Robiginitalea biformata HTCC2501: one gene and its partner. The protein of the gene in region 1 binds, or shares a complex with, the protein of each later gene. Links are inferred from orthologs where the notes say so. Each region holds a gene or a part of one and is shown on either strand. Other genes may lie near its edges.

The links.
Region 2: the proteins of dnaG (region 1) and dnaB are in contact, whole or in part, in a crystal structure (PDB 2R6A), measured with the Geobacillus stearothermophilus proteins. The link is inferred for Robiginitalea biformata HTCC2501 from one-to-one orthologs. Residues at the interface, in WP_049624496.1 of Geobacillus stearothermophilus: Lys456, Leu457, Leu458, Pro459, Ala460, Asn463, Ala464, Leu467, Leu535, Leu536, Ile537, Ala538, Gln544, Glu545, Asp548, Tyr549, His552; in WP_033016901.1 of Geobacillus stearothermophilus: Ser13, Glu15, Ala16, Gln18, Glu91, Leu92, Asp94, Ala95, Val96, Pro97, Thr98, Ala99, Ala100, Asn101, Tyr104, Tyr105, Ile108.

The regions. Positions count from the first base shown.
Region 1 is NC_013222.1:3,455,556-3,459,906, forward strand. Bases 343-3,334 are described here. They hold dnaG (DNA primase), read right to left. Parts: upstream 2,831-3,334; coding sequence 854-2,830; downstream 343-853. Other genes in these bases: RB2501_RS15320 (response regulator), read left to right, coding at 343-739; RB2501_RS15330 (porin family protein), read right to left, coding at 2,967-3,334. Outside these bases: more of RB2501_RS15320, read left to right, coding at 110-342; more of RB2501_RS15330, read right to left, coding at 3,335-4,031; RB2501_RS15335 (hypothetical protein), read right to left, coding at 4,114-4,351. UniProt on the Escherichia coli protein: RNA polymerase that catalyzes the synthesis of short RNA molecules used as primers for DNA polymerase during DNA replication.
Region 2 is NC_013222.1:1,957,362-1,962,133, reverse strand. What follows is about bases 651-3,586. They hold dnaB (replicative DNA helicase), read right to left. Parts: upstream 2,929-3,586; coding sequence 1,372-2,928; downstream 651-1,371. Other genes in these bases: RB2501_RS08830 (acetyl-CoA carboxylase carboxyltransferase subunit alpha), read right to left, coding at 3,096-3,586; RB2501_RS08840 (asparagine synthetase B), read right to left, coding at 651-1,256. Outside these bases: more of RB2501_RS08840, read right to left, coding at 54-650; more of RB2501_RS08830, read right to left, coding at 3,587-4,049; RB2501_RS08825 (LptF/LptG family permease), read right to left, coding at 4,139-4,772. UniProt on the Escherichia coli protein: The main replicative DNA helicase, it participates in initiation and elongation during chromosome replication. Travels ahead of the DNA replisome, separating dsDNA into templates for DNA synthesis.

The DNA of each region.
Region 1 (4,351 bases):
AATCGGGAATTTTTTGACAATTTTGTTGAGGTAATAACGGATTTAAGCCTTACATTGCATGTCAGTTTTTAGGGACGTGCCGAGCCTTGAAATCGATAAACAAACCAAAATGATCAATGTACTAATTGCGGATAATCACCCGGTTGTCCGTCTTGGCATCAAACAAGTTCTGGAAAATGATGGCGATATTCAGGTTCTCGGAGACGTTGGAACCACCACGGCGCTTTTCCAGATGCTTTCAAAAGCGACCCCCGACGTACTGATCCTCGAGATGGATATTCCGGAAATCAACGGAATTGCCACCCTGCGCAAAATGAAAGATGAATACCCGGAAGTCCAGGTGCTGATTTACAGTGGCCAGTCCGAGGACGTCTATGCCCTGAGCACCATCCGTGCCGGCGCGCGCGGCTACCTTTCAAAAAGCGCCGAACTCTCCTACCTGGCCGATGCCGTGCATAAGGTAAGTGACGGGGGCATGTTCATCACCAATGAACTCGCCCAGCGGCTGGCCTTTGACGAAGGCACCCAGAAACCCCGCCGCTTTTTCCGCAAGCTGTCTACCCGCGAGGTGGAAGTCCTTAAAATGCTGGCGAGCGGCAAACGAAACAAGGAAGTGGCCCTTGGCCTGAACCTGAACGAAAAAACCGTCAGTACCTACAAGGCCCGCCTGATGAAAAAGCTGAATGTCGACAATATGGTCGATTTGCTTCAACAAGCCAAAGCCCTGGAATTATACTGATTGCAGCGAGGCGAATACTGGATAAAAAAGCCCGGATCCCCGGGCTTTTTTATTTTCGTTGCCCGGGACGCGGGGGATACGCGGCACGTCCCTCAGCTTGCCGGGGTATCGCTTTCAGGATAATACCCGGTTGAGCTTTTTGTTGAGGAGTTTGTTGAGTTGCAGGTAATTGATAATCTCCTCCAGCACCTCGGCATTCGTCTCCCCGGGACGGGATTCGGTCTGCCCCCTCAGCGCCTCGATGCGCTTTTTGATCAGGTAACACCTCAGGGAGAGGATGGTTTCGCTTACGAGTTGCCCCAGGCTGTCCTGCTTTTGTTTCGGGTAGATATCCTTGCGTTCCCAATGGTGCAGCTCGTACTTCTCCTCGTCCATGAGGATGGCCGATAATTCCCCGGCAAATTCCGCATCCGCCTCTTCGGTTAACCGGTGCACGCTGAAATCCGGTTCGGAATTCAGCTTCTCGATGAGTTTGTAGTAGAGGCTCCGGAATCGGGCGTCGCTGAGTTCAATTTCATCCTCCTGAAGGTCCAGAAAAATTTTCTCAAAAACGCGTACTTCGCTACGCTCAGGTTCCAATACCAACTCCCCTTCGTCGTTCTCCTTCAGGACGAGATCCTCGAATTCCTCGGACTCCCTGCCGTAGAGCAGCAGTACTTCGATAATTTTACGCTCCAGCTCGTACTGGGGGTCTACCTTGGCGGCAGCGGGATCCTGCCGGACCACTTCCATGGGTCCCGGTTCGGGCTTGCGCGCCTCTTCCCGCTGGGCCTTGCGGGTCATCTGTGCCAGCGTGTTAAAGAGGACTTCTTCGGATATCCCCATCAGGGAGGCGCACTCCTGTACGTAAACCTCCCGTTTGATGCGATCGGGGATCCGGGCGATGCTGCTGACGATATCCCGGATGGTCTCTGCGCGCCGGATCGGGTCGTTGGCGGCTTCTTCGGTTAGCAGGGCCGTTTTAAACTGTATAAAATCCCGGGAATTCTCCTTGAGGTAGGCCTCGATGGCATCCCGGGAATGAGACCGTGCAAAACTGTCCGGGTCCTCCCCTGCCGGGAACGTGCATACCCGGACGTTCAGCCCCTCTTCCAGGATCAGGTCGATCCCCCGGAGGGATGCCCGCAGCCCGGCTGCATCCCCGTCAAAAAGGACCACCACGTTCACCGTCAGGCGTCGGATCAGGCGGATTTGTTCCGGGGTCAGCGCCGTACCGCTGGAGGCGACCACGTTTTCAATGCCGCTCTGGTACAACTGGATGACATCCGTATACCCTTCCACCAGGTAACAGACATCCTCGCGGGCTATTGCCTTCTTGGCGTGGTAGATGCCGTAGAGCACCTTGCTCTTGTGATAAATCTCGCTTTCGGGCGAATTCAGGTACTTGGCGACTTTCTTCTCGGAACTCAGGGTCCGGCCCCCGAATCCGAGAACCCGTCCGCTCATGGACTGGATGGGGAAGAGTACCCGCCCCTTGAAGCGGTCGAATTTCCTCGGTGGCTGGGCGGGGTCGGCGGCGGGTTTCACTATGGTCAGGCCCGTTTTCTCCAGGAATTCCAGTTGATAGCCCTTTTCCAGGGCCGCATCGGTAAAGGCAGACCACTGGTCCGGGTTGTACCCCAAGCCGAATTCGCGGATAGTATCTTCGGAAAACCCGCGCTCTTTAAAATACGTCAGCCCGATGGCCTTCCCGCTCTCGCTCTCCCAAAGGCACTCCTGGAAAAAATCCCGGGCAAACTCGCTGACCAGCAACATGCTTTCCCGTTCACTCGCCTGCTCCTTCTCCTCGTCCGTCCGCTGGGTTTCCTCTACTTCAATCTGATATTTGCGGGCCAGGTATTTGATGGCCTCCGGGTAGGTGAAATGCTCGTGTTCCATTAGAAACGCCACCACATTGCCCCCCTTGCCGCTGCTGAAATCCTTCCAGATCTGTTTCACCGGGGAGACCATAAAGCTCGGCGTCCGTTCGTCCGTGAACGGGCTCAGCCCCTTGAAGTTGGAGCCGGACTTTTTTAACTGCACAAAATCCCCGATGACCTCTTCCACGCGGGCGGCGTCAAAAACCTTGTCAATAGTCGTCCTGGCAATCAATTCTTCCCGTTTTTGGCAAAGGTAAATGTACGAAATCGTATGGTCCGGAAAAAGGTATTATATCCCGGGTCGTACTGGAAAAAATAAGGGGCGCCCGAAAGCGCCCCTACCGTTATCGGGAATCCGGAACAACGGCTCAAAGGTCAAATCGCAGGCCCATGGACAGGTTGTGCTCGTCCACCGCCGCGTTTTCAAATATGGGGTTCAGGTCGTACTTGGCATAGAGCAGCACCCCTTCCACGCCGATGTACCCGGCCAGGCCATAGACCAGGTCGGAGGTATTGTAGCCCCTTTTCAGTTTGTCTTTTACGCGTTCCCCGTCCCGGGTGTACTTGAGTTTCTGGCGCGCCCCCAGGTTGAAGCCGCCGTACCCGCCCAGCCCGATGCGGAACTGGTTCTCCAGGGAATACCGGAAATGGTCCTCGTACTCCTTGTAGCGCGAAGGCCCGAATTCCAGGTACACGGGCACCACCAGATTGTCCATCCGGAATTTGGATTTGTCCAGCTCGTACTCAAATTCCTGCAGGTTGGTTTGCCCGTCCTCGGCTACGAAATACTGGTTGCCCTCCGGTTTTAAGCCATTGAATTGCAGGGATACCCCGTAATGGAACCGCAAAAAATTACTGTTGTTGAAAACCCGGGTCCGCCAGGACCAGCCAATCTCAAAAAACCGGCTGCCGGCGAGTTTATAGGGGGCCTCCTCCAGGCTCCGGCCGGAAGCCATGGCGTTGTTAAAGCCCACGGCCACCACCAGGTCGGAATACGTGCGGCGGTCATATTTTACCGGCCGGTTCCGTTCGCGCCAGCTAAACACATCCTCGTCGTTAAACCGGATGTTGAAGCCCACCACCTCCCCGGCATCATCACGGTTCTTCCGGGTGCCGAGCACTTCACCTTCGTTCCGCTCCAGCAGGGCAATCTCCCGGTCGATCATGTTGAGCCGGTCCGCGATATTCAGGGCGCGTTTTTCAGCGGCGGCTTCTTTGAGCTGTGCTGCCTCCGCCTCCGTAATCTCCCCGTCAATCAGGCGCTCCTCAATGCGCAGGATTTCCTGTTTCAACGCCTCCTTCTCCTGAAGGGAGACCTGCTCCCGCATCTCTTTGAGGGATTCGACGCGATTTTCATAAGGTTCTTGACCCAGGGCGAGTTGTGTACTTGCGAGGATCAACATCGGGATTAACAGGCGTACTAATGTGTTCATTTCTTTTTGATTTGATGATTGATGAATAGACTCCTCCCGGACCCCGTTACGGGATCGGAATAATTGTTTGTATTTCAATGGGTTAATTGTTCCGGTCGGCTACTGCCGTCCGCACCTTCCTAAAGCCGTCTTTCAACTTTTCGAACAGCTCTTCCCGAAAAGTCTGGTCGAGTTCCGATTCGGCGGCCGAAAGTAGCGACCGCGCGTCCACCGAATCCCGGGGCATGCGGTAGGCCGAGGCAGCTATCCGCTCCTGCGCCTCCCGCAGCAGCGAATCGATTTCGGCATCCGTAACGACAGCGCCCCCTTCCTGCTCCCGT
Region 2 (4,772 bases), 1.5 Mb from region 1 along the record:
TTGCATTGCCGGCGCTGGCCAGACAGGCCGGGCCGCTCTGAAAACCCGAAAACTCAGGTCTTCTGCTTCTTCTTCCGCGCCGCGGGAAACAATACATTGTTCAGGATGAGCCGGTACCCGGGGGAATTCGGGTGCAGCTCCAACTCGGTTTTCGGGTCGCCCACCCGGTGCTGGTAGTCTTCCGGGTCGTGGCCCCCGTAGAAGGTAAAGAAGCCCCTGCCCTTGATTCCGTGGATATAGCGGGCCTCTCCATTCAGCCGGTTCTCGCCGAGCACCAGAACCGTGGGCTTCACCTCAGAACGGGTAAAGGCCGTGGTCTGCCCCATAAACCCTTTCACCAGGGCCGTGTGGTTCTGGCAGAGCATCGTAGGTACCGGGTCCCATTTGGCCGAGAAGTCCATTAGGGAAAAATAGTCGGATTCCCGGGGCACATCTTCCCGTTTGCTGGTCATGTCGATGGAGGAAAATTCGTAGCGGAGCGGGTTGCGCTCCAGGGTAAAATTCGTAAAGGCAAAGGTGTTGGAATAATCCAGTTGCTGCTGGTAATTGGGTTCGGAGGGGTCCCCGTCGAACATGGGTTCGCAGATATCCACTCCCTGGGCTGCCAGGGCGATGTCGAAGCTGTCCGTGGCCGAACACATGGCAAACATAAAGCCGCCTCCGATGACGTAGTTGCGGATCTTCATGGCCACCGCCCCTTTCTCCTCGGAGACCTTCTCATACCCCAGCCGCCGGGCCAGGGCTTCAGCCTGCTGCTTCCCCTCGATATACCAGGGGGCAGCGCGGTACGCCCCGTAGAACTTCCCGTATTGTCCCGTAAAATCCTCGTGGTGCAGGTGGAGCCAGTCGTAGAGCGGGAGTTTGTCTTCCAGGACTTCCTGGTCGTAGACGGTTACATAGGGGATTTCCGCATAGGTGAGCACCATGGTGACCGCATCGTCCCAGGGGGCATTGTCCTTGGGGGAATACACGGCAATCTTCGGAGCTTTCTCCAGGATTACCGCCTCCTGGTTCTGGGAAGGGCTGGCAATCCCGTCGAGCACGGATTGGGCCTGGGCATCGCTGAGCACCTCAAACGAAACCCCTCGGATCCGGCATTCGTTGCGGATGGGCTCCCCATCCGGCAGCAGGAAGGAGCCGCCCCGGTAATTGAGCAGCCATTGCACTTTTTGCTGCTTGCTGAGCACCCAGTAGGTAATCCCGTAGGCCTTCAGGTGGTTCTCCTGGCTCTCCGCGTCCATGGGGATCAGGATCATCGAGCCCCGGGAGGCCAGGCAGGTAAACAGCAGGGCCAGCAACAGAACCGGCCGGGTTATCCGCAACAGCGCAATGTTCTTGAAACGTTTGGGGAGGGAATTAAGGGAAATTCTATTAAAAAGGTACGTCATCGTCTTCCGGGTGTCCGCCCTGGGAAGGATCGTTCATGGAACTGCCAAACGCCTGGTCGGCACTCGGGAATTCTTTGGCCTGGAACGGGTTCTCCCCCTCGGCATTCATCTTGGATTGAAACTCGAATGGAGAATCAAAGTCATCCAAATTATCAAATTTACCCAGTTGCGCAATGAACTTTAACCTAATATTATCGAGGCCGCCATTCCGGTGCTTGGCCACGATAAACTCGGCCTGCCCCTGGGTGGGGGTGCGTTCCTCGTCGTCCCACTCGTCGATCTTGTAGTATTCGGGGCGGTAAATAAACGACACGATATCCGCATCCTGCTCAATGGCCCCGGACTCCCGCAGGTCGGAGAGGATGGGGCGTTTGCTGCCGCCACGCGTTTCCACGGCACGGGACAGCTGCGAGAGGGCAATCACCGGTACGTCCAGTTCCTTGGCCAGCGCCTTGAGGTTCCGCGAAATGGTGGAAATTTCCTGTTCCCGGTTGCCGCCTTTCTGGCTGGCGCCCCCGGTCATCAGCTGGAGGTAGTCGATGACGATCAGGCGGATCTTGTGCTGGGAAGCCAGTCGCCGCGCCTTGGCCCGCAGGTCAAAGATGGACAGCGATGGGGTGTCGTCTATAAATAGCGGCGCCTTCTCCAGGGCCTTCACCTTGACGTTGAGCTGTTCCCATTCGTGTTTTTCGAGCCGGCCCGTCCGAAGTTTTTCGGAGGAGAGCCCGGTTTCCGAAGAGATCAGACGGGTAATCAGCTGAACGGAAGACATCTCCAGGGAGAAAAACGCCACGGGTATATTCGAATTCACGGCGATATTCCGGGCCATGGACAGGGTCAGGGCCGTTTTACCCATACCGGGACGTGCCGCAATAATGATCAGGTCGCTCGGCTGCCACCCTGAGGTGAGCTTGTCCACCTTGTCAAAACCGGACGGGATACCGCTGAGGCCCTCCTTGTTGGAGATTTCCTCGATTTTTTTCTTGGCCTGCATCACCAGGTTCTGGGCCGTCTCGGCCGACCGCTTCAGGTTGCCCTGGGTAACGTCGTACAGACGGGATTCCGCGTTGTCGAGCAGGTCAAAGACATCCGTGGACTCGTCGTAGGCCTCCTCGATGATCTCGTTGGAGATCTTGATCAGCTGGCGCTGGATGTACTTCTGGAGGATAATCCGGGCGTGAAACTCAATGTGGGCCGATGAGGCCACTTTCTGGGTGAGGGTAATCAGGTAAAAATCGCCCCCGGCGAGCTCAAGCCGCTCATCCTGCTTCAATTGGGCCGAAACGGTTAATAAATCTACCGGTTCGGAAGATTCGAAGAGTTTGAAGATGGCCTCGTAGATGTACCGGTGGGCGTCCTTGTAGAAGACATCCGGGTGCAGGATGTCGATCACCTCGTCCACCCCTTTTTTGTCAATCATCATGGCTCCGAGCACAACTTCCTCTAAATCAACTGCTTGTGGCGGTATCTTCCCTTTCTCCAACGGGATGATGGCAGCTTTTCCAATTTTTCGTCCGGCAAGCGGGCTCGATTTTTCCATGAGGATAAAAGTAGGGAATTAACCTTAAGTTAACAGGGCGCTCCGTTTTGGGATATTCACCGCCTGTCCACAATCGGACTGTTAATAAGTTACGGTTTTATGTTGATAACCGAAAATTTCGGGAAAGCGCGCGGACCGGTTTACCGGAAACTGCGGGATGCGACCTGTCAGCCTTTGAAAACTCCCATGGAACTGTATTTCTCCATGCGCGTTTCGACCAGCTCTTTTGGTGATAACTTTTTGAGCTCCTGATAGTGCTTTGCAATCTTGTTGCTCACGATGTCAAAAGCCTTCTCCCGGTTGCTGTGTGCGCCGCCGGCGGGTTCCCGGACAATTTCGTCGATCAGTTTCAGCCGCTTCATATCCGCCGCGGTGAGTTTCAGGGCGTCAGCAGCCTGTTCCTTGTATTCCCAGCTGCGCCAGAGGATGGACGAGCAGGATTCCGGGGAAATTACGGAGTACCAGGTGTTTTCCAGCATGAGCACCCGATCGCCCACGCCGATGCCCAGGGCGCCTCCCGAGGCCCCTTCCCCGATGATCACTACGATGATCGGGACTTTCAGGCGGGTCATCTCCAGGATGTTCCGGGCGATGGCTTCGCCCTGTCCGCGCTCCTCTGCCTCGATGCCCGGGTAGGCCCCGGGGGTATCGATAAAGGAGACCACCGGCAGGCCAAACTTTTCGGCAGACTTCATCAGGCGGAGCGCCTTCCGGTATCCTTCCGGGTTGGCCATCCCGAAATTCCGGTACTGGCGGGTCTTGGTGTTGTACCCCTTCTGCTGGCCGATGAACATAAAGCTCTGGTCCCCGATCTTGCCGAGGCCGCCGATCATCGCCTTGTCGTCCCGCACGGTGCGGTCGCCGTGGAGTTCCAGGAAGGTATCCCCACAAATGGCGCGGACGTAATCCATGGTATACGGGCGGTTGGGATGGCGGGAGAGCTGTACCCGTTGCCAGGGGGACAGGTTTTTGAAGATCTCCTTCCGGGTCTCATCGAGCTTTTTCTCAATCTGCTTGCAGGTTTCGGTGACGTCCACGTCGCTTTCCTCACCGATGATCTGACACTTCTCGAGTTGCTCTTCGAGCTCTTTGATCGGGAGTTCAAAATCCAGGTATTCCATGTAGTGTTCCGTTAGGGGGTTCTCCGGGGCAAAGATAAACGATATTCGCAAAAAAGCACATCCGGCCTGGAGCTTGCGCCATATCAACCTTACCGCTTGGCCTTCTGCAGCATAAAATACCCGAGGACCAGGAAGAATATATTCGGGATCCCCACTGCCAGCAGGGGCGGGAACCCGGATTGCTCGGCCAGCGTCCCGAAAACCTTGTCCATAAAAATATAGATAAAGGCCACCCCGATCCCGAAGGCCAGGTTCACCCCCATCCCGCCGCGCCGCTTGATCGAGGAGACGGCCACCCCGATAATGGTGAGTACAAAGGCGGTGACGGGCAGGGCCCACCGCTTGTATTTGACCATCACGTAGGTATTCACATTCGAGGCTCCTTTGCGCCGCTGGTCGGCGATAAACTGGTTCAGTTCAAAGAGGTTCTTGGTTTCGGCGATATAGGATACCGGGGTGAGGTCGTCTATCTGGAAGGCGAACAGCGTGTCCAGGCGGCGCCGGGTCTCCACGATCTCCGTGTCGCCCCGCAGGTTCCGGCGCGTGTAGCTCGTGAGCCGGTAGAGGCTGTCCTCTTCCAGCCAGCGGATATTTGCCGAAGAAATCTTGTACTCGAGTTCCCCGTCCTCCCCAAAGTGCTCGTAGGTAAAATTGTAGCCGATCTGCCGGGCCGGGTCAAAGCTGCTCACGTAAATGTAGTCGCTCTCCCCAAGCTGGTTGAAG